3 regions of the Nioella aestuarii genome follow, and region 1 is predicted to be linked to each of the others. Evidence: riboswitches for the same ligand, from Rfam matches in the RefSeq annotation. Region 1 holds a riboswitch; each other region holds the start of a gene.

Region 1 (4,271 bases):
GGCAGAGGTAAACCTGCGCGCGGGTGATATCGCCAATATGGGCTTTGCCGCCGCTGCGAATGTGCCGGTGGTACTGGCCGGGGATATCGACCGAGGCGGCGTGATTGCCCAGATGGTCGGAACACAGGCCGTTCTCGATCCGGGTGACGAGGCGCTGATCAAGGGTTTCCTGATCAACAAGTTCCGCGGCGATGTGCGGTTGTTCGACGACGGCTATGCGCTGATAGAGGCGCGCACGGGCTGGCGCGGCTATGGGGTGCTACCCTTCTTCTCAGAGGCCTCAAAATTGCCCGCCGAGGATGCCCTCGACCTGCCCAAGGGCGGCTTTGGCGAGGGGCTGAAGGTGGCTTGCCTCGCGCTCAGCCGGATCGCGAATTTCGACGATCTCGACCCTCTGGCACAAGAACCGGGCGTGTCGCTGACCATGGTTCGGGCGGGCGAGGTTATCCCTGCCGAGACCGATTTGGTGATTATCCCCGGCAGCAAGTCCACACGCGGCGACATGGCCTTTTTGCGTGCGCAAGGTTGGGACGTGGACCTGTTGGCACATTGGCGCCGGGGTGGGCACATTCTGGGGATCTGCGGTGGATACCAGATGCTGGGTCGCGTCGTTCACGATCCTGACGGGATCGAGGGCGCGGCCGGCTCCACAGAAGGTCTCGGGCTTTTGGACGTCGAAACCATCATGACCGGAGACAAGAGCCTGACCCGTGTCGATGCCACCCATGAAGCCACCGGAGCAGGGATGAAGGGCTATGAGATCCATATCGGACGGACGGATGGACCAGACCGCGCGCGCCCCTTCGCACGGGTGAGCGGCAACGCCGAGGGAGCGCGATCCGCAGATGCGCGCGTTCAGGGCAGCTACCTGCACGGAATGTTCGTGGAAGACGGGTTCCGGCGCGCTTTTCTGGACGGGTTCGGGGTGACTGCCGGGCCATTGTCTTACGGACGGGTGGTAGAGGACACGCTCGATGCACTGGCGGCGCATATGGAGCAACATCTGGATCTGGACGGGCTGCTGGCGCTTGCGCATTGACACGGCATAGGGTGCGGTCTCTCTGGCTGCACTCTGCAGGCAATGTCGCTATGGCGCCGCCAGAAAGACGGCGGGGGCAGTGCCCCCACATGCGCGCCCGGAACGGGCGCGCCGGTCGACGCGCGAAGCGCAGTCAAACAGTTCTTAGAATTCCACGCCCTTTTGCCCTTTGATCCCGGACCGGAACGGATGCTTGACCAGCGTCATTTCAGTCACCAGATCAGCGATCTCGATCAGCTCTTCCTTGGCGTTCCGACCGGTCAGCACCACATGCGTCATCGGTGGTTTCTCTTCGCTGAGAAAGCGCACGACCTCGGCGATATCCAGATAGTCATAGCGCAGCGCGATATTGATCTCATCGAGCAGCACCATCTTGATGTCTAGGTCGCGGATCAGCTCTTTCGCCTTTTCCCAACCCTTCGCGGCCATGGCGATATCGCGGCTTTTGTCCTGGGTTTCCCAGGTGAATCCCTCGCCCATGGCGTGAAACTGGCAAAGGTCCGAGAAATTGCCTTCCAGAATCCGCCGCTCGCCGGTGTCCCAAGCGCCCTTGATGAACTGAACCACGGCGCAGGGCATTTCATGGGCGATGCAGCGCAGAATCATCCCGAACCCTGAGGAGGATTTCCCCTTGCCAGGCCCGGTGTGGACGATGATCAGACCCTTCTCGCCCTCTTTCGTGGCCATGATCTTATCGCGTGCGGCTTTTTTCTTGGCCATCTTCTGGGCGTGGCGGTCTTCATCCGAAAGCGGCGTATCGGCCATTTCTTCATCCTTCGCTTGACATCGGGGCGGCTCATGCCGCAGGTGCGGAACTGCTGGTTCCTGTTCCTAGAACAGGCGAAGAGGGAATGCGACAGGCTTTGCGACCTTGCTGGGTTCATTGCCGAAGCGCAGCCGCCCCCGCGACCGTGACCGGAGAAGGCCCTGGAACCACTGGCAACCATGCCGGGAAGGACCAGACGCCGCCGGGGCCGCCCGTGCCCCGATATCCGCAAGCCGGGAGACCTGCCAGCGACAAGAGTAACGGGCGGCCGGGGTGCGTCGCGCCGGCCATTGCGGGCTGATTGTCCAGGCTGGTTCCCCCTATCGTCCCAAAACAGATGAGGCCGCGCATGGGCGAGGTAACAGTCACGGTCTGCACGACCTGCCGCAAGACGGTGGATGGTGAACGTGTTCCAGAGGAACCGCGCCCCGGCCACCGCCTGCACGAGGCACTAAAATCCGCCGACCTGCCCGAAGGTGTGCGCCTGCGCGGGAATGAATGCCTGTCCGCCTGTTCCAACGGCTGCTCTCTGGCGATCACAGGCGGGCCAGATCGCTGGACCTATATCTATGGCCGTCTCGATCCCGAAGATCACCTCGACCAGATCCTCGCGGGTATTCGCGCTTATGCCGCCACCACCGATGGTCTTGTGCCCTGGCGCGAACGGCCCGAGGTCTTCCGCAAACAATCCATCGCCCGCATCCCCCCGCTCTCGGCTCCAGACAGCAAGGACTGATCCATGCAATCGCTTTCCAAAATCCCCGTTACCGTCATCACCGGCTTTCTCGGTGCGGGCAAAACCACGCTGATCCGTCATCTGATGACAAATAATCAGGGCAAGCGACTGGCCGTTCTGGTCAATGAATTCGGCACCGCAGGAGTGGATGGCGATATTCTCAAGACCTGCGCGGATGAAAACTGCCCGGCGGAAAACATCGTGGAACTGGCCAATGGCTGCATCTGCTGCACCGTGGCCGACGATTTCATCCCAACGATTGAGACGCTGATGGCGCTGCCCGAAACGCCCGACCATATCCTGATCGAAACCAGCGGATTGGCCCTGCCCAAGCCGCTGCTGAAAGCCTTCGACTGGCCCGCGATCCGGTCGCGCATCACCGTTGATGGCGTCATCGCACTGGCCGATGCCGAGGCCGTGGCCGCAGGCCGCTTCGCGCCGGATGTGGATGCCGTTCAGGCACAGCGAGAAGCCGATGACAGCCTCGACCACGACACGCCGCTTGGCGAGGTTTTCGAGGATCAGATTTCCTGCGCCGACATCATCCTGCTGTCCAAGGCAGACCTTGCGGGCGACGAGGGGCTGGCCAAGGCCCGCGCGGTGATCGAAGCCGAGATGCCGCGCCCTGTTTCGATCCTGCCAATGACCGAGGGCGTCATCGACCCGCGCGTCGTGCTGGGGCTGGAAGCGGCGGCCGAGGACGATCTCGATGCCCGCCCCAGCCACCATGACGGCGCGGATGACCATGAACATGACGATTTTGACAGCGTGGTGATCGAGCTGGACGAGGTAGAAGACGTGAAAGCGCTGGAGGCCGCAGTCGTGCGGCTGGCGCGGGAACAGAACGCGCTGCGTGTGAAAGGGTATATCGCCGTGAAGGGCAAACCGATGCGACTGCTGGTTCAGGCCGTGGGCGAACGCCTGCGCACCCAGTTCGACCGTCCGTGGGGCGATATGCCCCGCCGGTCGCAACTGGTGGTGATCGGTGAGCATGACCACGTAGACCCCGCCGCCATCCGCGCCGTGCTGGAGGGGTAGGCCGGGCCGATGCATGTCGTCTTCCGCGAAAGCCACGGGTTGGAGGAAACTGACACCCCCATGGATCTCGGGCAGAGCCCCGCAGACCTAGTGGTGCTGTCCTTTTCCGATTCCGACCTAGGGGCATTCGCGGCTGGCTATGGGCGTGCCAAGGCGCATGGGTTCGAACCGAGCGTTCGGCTCGCCAATCTCGTCGCCCTGAAACATCCGCTGTCGGTCGACACCTACGCCGAGCAGACCCTGGTGGGCACACGCGCGGTTCTGGTGAAGCTCATCGGCGGCGAAAGCTACTGGCCCTATGGCCTCGCCACCTTGCGAGAGTTGGCCGACCGCACCGGCATGGCGTTGGCGATCCTGCCCGCTGATGGCCGGCCCGATCCGCGCCTTGACGAACTTTCCACCCTGCCGGTTTCCACCCTGCGCCGTTTGCAGCACCTATGCGACGCGGGCGGGGCGGTGGCCGCCCACGCAGCGCTGGCGCAACTGGCACTGGCGGGCGGGCTCTATGCGGGCCCCGTGGTGGGCGAAAAGACCGTGCCGGATTTCGGCTTCTACCGTCCGGGTGACGGCGTACTGCGGTCTTTCCAGCCTTCGGGAAAGCCGCTCGTTCCCGTCACTTTCTACCGCTCTTATCTGACCGCTGCTGATACCGACCCTGTGGATGCCACGATCGCAGCACTGGAGGCCAAGGG
Region 2 (4,271 bases), on a different contig from region 1:
CTGGATCACCAATTACGTCCGCCCCCGGATCAACTCGCTCTTTTCCCGCCGCGAGGTGCCCGAGAACCTTTGGACCAAGTGCGCCGAATGCGGGACGATGCTGTTCCACCGGGAGCTGTCTGATAACCTGAACGTCTGCACCGGCTGCGATCACCATATGCCGATCACCCCGCGCGCCCGGTTCGAAGCGCTGTTTGACGGCGGCGTGTTCTCAGAGGTGCAAATACCCGTCCCGGTCCCCGACCCGCTGCATTTCCGCGATCAGAAGAAATACCCCGACCGCATGAAGGCTGCCCAGAAGGGCACCGGAGAGTTCGAGGCGATGCTGGTCGCAGAAGGCGAAGTGGGCCGCACCCGCATCGTCGCCGCCGGGCAGGACTTCACCTTCATGGGCGGGTCAATGGGCATGTATGTGGGCAACGCGATCATCGCCGCCGCCGAACGCGCTGTGGAACGGCAACTGCCGCTGGTCCTCTTTTCCGCCGCAGGTGGCGCCCGCATGCAGGAAGGCATCCTAAGCCTTATCCAGATGCCGCGTACCACCGTCGCCGTGCAGATGCTTAAAGAGGCCGGCCTGCCTTACATCGTCGTGCTGACCCATCCGACCACCGGTGGGGTCACGGCCTCCTATGCCATGCTCGGTGATGTTCAGATCGCTGAGCCCAATGCGCTTATCTGCTTCGCCGGTCCCCGCGTCATTGAACAGACCATCCGCGAAACGCTGCCCGAAGGCTTCCAGCGGTCCGAATACCTGCTGGATCACGGTATGCTGGACCGCGTGACTCATCGCAAGAACATGAAGGATGAGCTTGTGACCATCCTGCGCATGTTGACCGGCCAGCCCCCGGCCGTGAAGGGCGACCTTCCCGCACCGGAACCCGAAGCGCAGGCCGAAAGCGACGCACAGGTGCCCGCAGCACCGACTCAAGAGGCTGCCGACAAGAATGGCTGAGGCCCGTTCCGACATCCTCCTTGACCGGATGATGTCGCTGCACCCGAAAATCATCGACCTGACGCTGGACCGAATGCACCGGCTTCTGGCCGCGCTCGGCCATCCCGAGGCGAAGTTGCCCCCTGTCATCCATGTCGCAGGCACCAATGGCAAAGGGTCCACCCTCGCCATGCTGCGCGCAGGGATCGAGGCCGCCGGTCAAGCCGCCCATGTCTATACCTCGCCGCATCTTGCGCGGTTTCACGAGCGTATCCGGCTGGCGGGGGATCTGATCGACGAAGACCTTCTCAGCGACATTCTCGACGAATGCCTCGCCGCCAACGGCCCCGATTCTATCACCTATTTCGAAATCACGACCGCCGCCGCGCTGCTGGCCTTCACCCGGGTGCACGCTGACTGGACCTTGCTGGAAACCGGTCTTGGCGGGCGGCTCGATGCCACGAACGTGGTGGACCAACCCCGACTGACGATCATTACGCCGGTCGATCTTGACCATCAGCAATACCTTGGTGAGACGATTGCCGAGATCGCAGGTGAAAAGGCCGGGATCATAAAACGCGGCGTACCCTGCGTCGTCGGCCCGCAGCCGGATGAGGCGCTGGAAGTGATCGAAGCCCGCGCCGCTCGCCATGGCGCACCGCTGTTGGTCCATGGCCAGCACTGGCATGTGTGGGAAGAACGTGGGCGGCTGGTGTTCCAGGACGAAACCGGGCTTCTCGATTTGCCTCTGCCCAATCTTGTCGGGGCCCATCAGGTGATGAACGCTGGCGCGGTCCTCGCAACCCTTCGCCACCTTGGCTTCGATGAAGCCATTTGCGAAGCCGCCGTGACCCGGGCCGAATGGCCCGCCCGGATGCAGCGCCTGAAGACCGGCCCACTTGTGGATATGGCAAATGCCGCCGGGTCCGAGCTCTGGCTCGATGGCGGCCACAACCCCGCCGCCGCGCTGGCCATCGTCGAATCGCTTTCACGCCTGCCGGCGAAACCCACGCATCTCATTTGCGGAATGCTGAACACCAAGGATGTCGGCGGCTTCATGCGCCCGCTGGCCGGGGTGGCGGGCGGCCTTCATGCGGTATCCATCCCCGGTCAGGCCGCGACGCTCTCTGCCGAAGACACCGTCGCCAAGGCCCGCGCCGCCGGGCTGCGCGCGGCAACCGCCGAAGACGTGCAATCCGCCCTCTCGGCGATCCTTGCAGAGTCTCCCGGCACCCGCGTGCTCATCTGCGGCTCCCTCTACCTCGCGGGCGTGATCCTTCAGACGAACGGCTGACTACCCCTTCTTCTTGGCTCCAATACTCCCGCCGGAAGCATCCCGCCCCCTCAAGTGGATCAGACAGCTGTTACAGCAAACCGCCTTCACCGATATCCCGTGGCAACGCGGCTCTTTGAGGCCTCCGGCGCAAGCCGGGGGTTGAGAAGGGCCGCTCACGGGTCGACGACGCAGTCGGCGAAACCAGCTTTTGTCTGAGCAGGGGGTGTTCAGGGGGAGTACGCATGGCGCACGCGCGGCACCCCATGCTTTCCCCCCATTGACCGCGCGCGCCATCCTGCGCAATGTGACCCCGATGGTTCCCTGCGGCCCAGAGCCAAAGGGATGAAAAGGGAATGCGGTGCGGGGTCTCCCCAATGCCGCAACTGCCCCCGCAACTGTAAGCGGAAAGCGCCCCCATCCGCGCCACTGGTTCAAGGACGAGCCGGGAAGGCCGGGGACCGCAATGACCCGCGAGTCAGGAGACCTGCCATCATCGTAGAAACCTGAAGGCGGGGTGTCCTTCGTGGGGGTTTTCGGCCCTCCCGACCCGTCTGATCCCCAGCGCGGAGGGCGCGATGATCATGACCGAAAACGGCTATACCTATAGCTGCACCACCTGCCCGAAAACTGGCCAGCCCTGCGCCGTCGGACTAACGCTCGCGCGGCAGTTTTCTGCAGCACTGAGCGCCGGGGATCGGGCTTTGTCAGACGACTTCGAGATGTCCGGCCATGGCAGGTTGCATGGCGATTGCGGGCAAGGCTGCGGTGTTGTGTATAGTCTCTGTAAAAGGGGGTTTCGTGTCTTTTGCGGGGTTCCCGAGGATACGGACCCAGACGATCTCAACCAGTTTGCTACGGCGTTCTTCACCGATGGTCCCATAGGCAACGGCCCGTTTCCCAGGGCCATGATTGTCGGGCATCGCGTCGATCGCCCGGCACAGCGCCCATCCCAGATCTGAGCCTCAGGCCAGCGCACCACCCCGCTCGGGCCCTAACAGCGCGGCCACGACAAGGATCACCCCCGATACCGTGGCGATCATTCCCGCCGCGCTGACAGAATCCTGCGCACCCAGCCAAAGCGGGCCATAACCTGCCAACACATAGCCAAGCACGGCTGACAATGTGGCGAAAACCACGCTCCACCCCACCTGCGCACCCAAGCGATTGGTCATCAGCCGGGCAGCGGCAGGTGGGCAAATGAACATAGCGATCACGATGATCGACCCAACCGCATCAAACGCTGCCACCGCCGCCAGCGCCGAAACCCCGACAAGCGCCATCCCGATCACGTTCGTGGGCATCCCCATGACACGCGCAAAGCCTTCATCGAACGTGGAAATCTTCAATGGCCGCCAGAAAAGCCAAACAAAGAAGACCACAGCGATCAGCGTCAGAGAAATGCGGATCAGCTCTGGCGGCAACCCGGCCAGAGCCACGGGATCAAGCAGCGATTCCCAGCCATAGGCATCCAGCCAGATCAGGCTTTCCAGATTTCCCATCAACGCGTGTTCCACATCCAGATGCACGCTGGACGTATCGGACCGCTCCAACAACAACACACCCCCGGCAAACATGGTTGTAAAGACCACGCCCATGGCCGCGCCGGGCTCGATCCCACCGAGGCGCCGTATGGACTCGATCAGCAGCACGGCCAGAAGTGCCGCAGCAGCGGCTCCGATCATCATGGGCCAGGTCGCAACGGTACCGGTGATCAGAAAGGCCACCACGATTCCCGGCAGCACCACATGGGATATCGCATCCCCAATCAGCGCCTGCCGTCTGAGAACAAGGAAGTTGCCGGGCAGCGCACAGGCAATTGCGGCAAAGGTACCGATCAGGATCGGTGTCAGGCTGAGGGGGACGAACTCTGATCCGCTCATGCCGGAACCTCCTGCGGGGCGGCCAGATGCGTGTCTATTTCGGCCAGTTGGTCTTGTGTCACGACGGTATCAATCGGGCGAATCCCATCATAGAGCGCGGCTGCCGCCTCTTGATCGGGCATGGCGCGCAGGATCTCCCACCGTTTTTCATCGAGAAGCGCCTTTGAGGCCCGCGCACGTCCCG
Region 3 (4,271 bases), on a different contig from region 1:
GCGCATTCTGGACACGGCGGCGCGGTTCGTGGCTGAGAACGTGAACCTGGACCGGATGTTGGAGATCGCGGCTGAAACGACGATGACCGGTCACACCGCTTCAATTGCGCCGCCCGGCCAGCGCATCGCCTTGGCGCGCGATGGAGCGTTTTCTTTCGTCTATCCGCATCAGCTTGATGGCTGGCGGCGGGCGGGGGCCGAAATTCTGCCCTTCTCGCCGTTGAATGACGAAGCCCCCGATGAGAGCGCCGATATTTGCTGGCTGCCCGGCGGGTATCCGGAGCTACATGCGGGGCAATTGGCAGCCGCAACGCATTTCCGCGCCGGCCTGCGATCCTTCGCAGAAACCCGTCCGGTGCACGGCGAATGCGGTGGCTACATGGCCATGGGCAGCGCACTTGTGGACAAGGAGGGCACGCATCACGAAATGGCGGGCCTCCTAGGCCTCGTGACCTCGTATGAGAAGCGCAAGATGCATCTGGGCTATCGGTTGGCGACACTTCAAGCCGCCATGCCCGGCCACGCGGCGGGTGCGCGCCTGCGGGGCCATGAGTTCCATTATTCTACCATTCTTGACCAGCCAGATGCACCGCTGGCAGAGGTGGTCGACGCGGGCGGCGCAGCAGTGCCCGAGACCGGGTCTCGCCGGGGCCACGCCACCGGCACCTTCTTCCACCTGATCGCGGAGGCCACGCGGTAACATGACCGGCTTCGTCAGTTTCGTTTCCTCTGGCCCGGGCGACCCCGAGTTGCTGACACTAAAGGCCGTGGACCGGTTGAACCGCGCCGATGCCGTGCTGTTCGACGATCTCAGCTCAGGCCCCATCCTGACCCATGCGCGGCAGGATGCAGACCTGGTCGGGGTGGGGAAACGTGCTGGTCGCCCCTCGCCCAAACAGGATCACGTAAGTCGCCTTCTGGTCGACTATGCCAAGACCGGGCAACGGATCGTGCGGCTGAAATCCGGCGATTCCGGCATATTCGGACGGCTTGAGGAAGAAATCACCGCGCTGCGTGCCGAAGGCATCCCCTACGAAATCATTCCCGGCGTCACCTCTGCTTCTGCCGCAGCTGCCGCCGCGGGCATTCCGCTGACGCGCCGACTGACGGCGCGCCGGGTGCAGTTCGTGACCGGCCATGACGTGACCGGGGCGCTGCCCGAAGGGCTGGACCTTGCGGCCCTTGCGGATCCCGGGGCGACCACCGTGGTTTATATGGGCAAGCGCACCTTTGCGGCGCTGGTGGAACAGCTAGTCGCCAAGGGCCTGCCCGCCGACACGCCCGCGCTGTTTGCCGAAAGCGTCTCAACCGAGGATCAGCGACTGACCCGGTCGACGGTGACAGAGCTGGCGGCCACGCTGATGACATCCGACAGCAAGCTGCCGGGCCTCATCCTTTACGGTCCGCTGGCTGATGGCGATGTCTGAGATCACGCTGACCGTCTGCACCACCTGTGTGCTTGGCGCATCGGGTTTTGCAGACCGGCTGCACGCGGCTCTGCCTGCTGAGCCCACTGCGAAGGTCAATACCGTGGACTGCATGTCAGGCTGCCCGCGCCCCTCAACCCTGTCTGTACGCGCACCGGGAAAAACCGCCTATCTCTTTGGAGATCTGACCGAGGCGGACCTGCCTCTGATCCTGGCATTCCTGCCGCTTTACGCCGACTCGGTTGACGGCAATTTCGCGGATGCCCGCGTGATCGGGGATCTGCGGCTCAAGGCCATTGCCCGCATTCCTGGCTAAGGCGTAGTTTTTCCCGCCGAGGTCGTTTTCATGCGCAAGCAGGCGTGTTTTGCGCATTGACCCGGCAAGTCCCCAAACGGCATAGTGATGATGTGGTGTCCCAATGGTGCAAAGCATCGGGGCTGAAACGGGAACGGGGAAAGGGCGGACCAAGTTGCGGCGCCCAAAGCCCCGACCGCCCCCGCGACTGTGAGCGGCGAGCGGCCTTTCGTTAACCCACTGCCGGGGCACTGTGGCGCCGGTGGGAAGGGGAAAGGCTCGGCTGTGACCCGTGAGTCAGGAGACCGGCCACGCGAAGTGAAACCAGAAATGCCGTCGGGTGTGACGGCAAGGAGAAAAGAAAATGTCGCAACTGATTGCCACCGGCTCCGCCACGCAGTCCAAGGTCCTCAGCATCCTGTTCGTCGCGCTTCTGGGCGCGGGCGTCCTGTTCCTTGCAGGTCACGCGCAATCCGCTGTGCTGCACGACGCCGCCCATGACATGCGCCATGCAACGGGCTTCCCCTGCCACTAAGGCAGCGGCACGTTACATCCCATGATGATGCGTATGCTGGCCGGCGGGCTGATCGCCGGCTTTGCAGCAGGGCTGTTTGCAGCCGTGCTGCATTTCGCGTTCGTGCAGGAGATCATCCTGCACGCTGAACTTTATGAATCCGGCGAACTTGTCCATTTCGGGGAACCGATGGCTCATGGCACAGAAGCGGGGCACGATGATCACAGCGGTCATGGCGAAGCGGCTGAAGGCTCTGCCCTTACCCGCAACCTGCTGACCGTTCTGTTCACCGGGCTCATCTATGCGGGCTACGGGCTTGTGCTTGTGGCGGGGTATCATGTGGCGGGCCTCTTTGGCCGCACGATCACGCCGCAAGAGGGTGTCCTGTGGGGCATCGCAGGCTTTGCGACGTTCCAGCTGGCCCCGGCAATGGGCCTGGCCCCGGAACTGCCCGGTGCCATCGGCGCGGATATCACCCTGCGCCAGTACTGGTGGTTGGGCACGGTCGTGGCGACCGCTGGCGGGCTGGCCCTGATCGCCTATAGCCGTGGTGTGCTGACCGTGATTGCAGGGGCCACGCTGGTTGCCCTGCCCCATGCCATAGGTGCCCCGGTTCTGGACGAGTATTTCGGCTATGCTCCACCCGAACTGGCCGCCGAGTTCTCGGCCCGGGTTCTGGGTGTCGCGCTGGCTGTCTGGGCTCTGCTCGGATGGTTAACCGCCCGCTTTGCGGCCCCGGAACCGGACGCGGCCTGATCCGCTGGACAACCCCTATGCCCTCCGCTACCCCCGGGGGGCATTTTCATGAGGCCCCCATGATCGCGCTTGACCTTATCGGCATCGGCACCGGCAACCCGCGTCATCTGACGCTTCAGGCGATTGACGCAATCAACGCGGCCGACCTGATCCTGATCCCCACGAAAGGGGCTGACAAGGATGACCTCGCGGGCCTGCGTCGCCAGATCTGCGCCGATTTGCTGACCAACCCGGCAACGAACGTGGTGGAATTCGCCCTGCCCAAGCGCGATCCATCGATTGCCGATTACCGCGCGCGCGTGGACGCCTGGCACGACGCGATAGCGGAAATCTGGGCGGAAAACATTCGCGCGCATCTGGGTCAGGGGACCCGCGTGGCCTTCCTCGTCTGGGGCGATCCGTCACTATATGATTCCACGCTTCGGATCGCGGAAAGAGTAGCCCGATTGCTGCCGCTTGAAACACGCATGATCCCCGGCATCACCTCGATCCAGGCGCTGACCGCAGCCCACGCCATTCCGCTCAACGAGATCAATGGGCCTGTTGTGGTCACCACTGGCCGTCAGATCCGCGACAACGGCTTTCCGGAAGGAACGGATACCGCCGTGGTGATGCTGGATGGTGAATTGAGCTTTCGCGGCCTAGCCTCTGAAGGGCTGCATATCTGGTGGACGGGCTATGCCGGGATGGAGAATGAGATATCCCTGTCCGGCCCCGTTGCTGACATTTCAGATGCGATTGTCACCGCACGTTCTGAAGCCCGAACCACCCATGGCTGGATCATGGACATATACCTTCTGCGCCGAAGACCCATCGTTTGAGCGGAGCGCGAGAACGGCCTTGCAAGGCCGTTGAAAGGCCTTTGCAAAGGCCTTGCCCCGCGCAAGTTAAGAGCTCTGGAAACCAACCTTAAGTTACGCGAAACCTAAGCGAAACAAACCCCTTACGCGCCTCAGATCGCTCTGGACGCCACGTCGGAGACAGCGTTAGGCTCCGCTTCGAACCCCTGTATCGGAGCCGCCCATGCATCTCGCCCGTTTCCCCCGCCTACACCTCGCGCACCTGCCCACGCCGCTGGAGCCCATGCCGCGCCTGTCCAAGGAACTGGGCTGTGAGATTTGGATCAAGCGCGACGACTGCACGGGGATGAGCACCGGCGGCAACAAAACCCGCAAGCTGGAGTTTCTGATGGCCGAGGCCGTCGAGATGGGCGCCGATATGGTGATGACCCAGGGCGCTACACAGACCAATCATGGCCGCCAGACCGCAGCCTTCGCCG

What was found. Region 1 has a riboswitch for cobalamin ahead of ACROHD_RS03860 (DUF1636 family protein). Riboswitches for the same ligand answer to the same signal wherever they lie in the genome.
Region 2: another riboswitch for cobalamin. It lies ahead of ACROHD_RS09135 (hypothetical protein); the one in region 1 lies ahead of ACROHD_RS03860 (DUF1636 family protein).
Region 3: another riboswitch for cobalamin. It lies ahead of ACROHD_RS19945 (CbtB domain-containing protein); the one in region 1 lies ahead of ACROHD_RS03860 (DUF1636 family protein).

Annotation. Positions count from the first base shown of each region.
Region 1 covers NZ_JBPBBA010000004.1:2,265-6,535, reverse strand. Annotated here, with positions in the region: gene ACROHD_RS03870 (cobyric acid synthase) at 1-1,039, shown strand, start outside; gene cobO (cob(I)yrinic acid a,c-diamide adenosyltransferase) at 1,184-1,804, opposite strand; cobalamin riboswitch at 1,842-2,069, shown strand; gene ACROHD_RS03860 (DUF1636 family protein) at 2,155-2,541, shown strand; gene cobW (cobalamin biosynthesis protein CobW) at 2,545-3,579, shown strand; partial or broken gene cobN (cobaltochelatase subunit CobN) at 3,589-4,271, shown strand, end outside.
Region 2 covers NZ_JBPBBA010000012.1:12,936-17,206, reverse strand. Annotated here, with positions in the region: gene accD (acetyl-CoA carboxylase, carboxyltransferase subunit beta) at 1-952, shown strand, start outside; gene ACROHD_RS09140 (bifunctional folylpolyglutamate synthase/dihydrofolate synthase) at 945-2,225, shown strand; cobalamin riboswitch at 2,505-2,713, shown strand; gene ACROHD_RS09135 (hypothetical protein) at 2,783-3,166, shown strand; gene ACROHD_RS09130 (metal ABC transporter permease) at 3,170-4,087, opposite strand; gene ACROHD_RS09125 (metal ABC transporter permease) at 4,084-4,271, opposite strand, start outside.
Region 3 covers NZ_JBPBBA010000060.1:2,937-7,207, reverse strand. Annotated here, with positions in the region: gene ACROHD_RS19960 (cobyrinic acid a,c-diamide synthase CobB) at 1-700, shown strand, start outside; gene cobA (uroporphyrinogen-III C-methyltransferase) at 702-1,427, shown strand; gene ACROHD_RS19950 (DUF1636 family protein) at 1,420-1,743, shown strand; cobalamin riboswitch at 1,824-2,050, shown strand; gene ACROHD_RS19945 (CbtB domain-containing protein) at 2,087-2,257, shown strand; gene ACROHD_RS19940 (CbtA family protein) at 2,279-2,992, shown strand; gene cobF (precorrin-6A synthase (deacetylating)) at 3,052-3,813, shown strand; gene cuyA (D-cysteate sulfo-lyase) at 4,016-4,271, shown strand, end outside.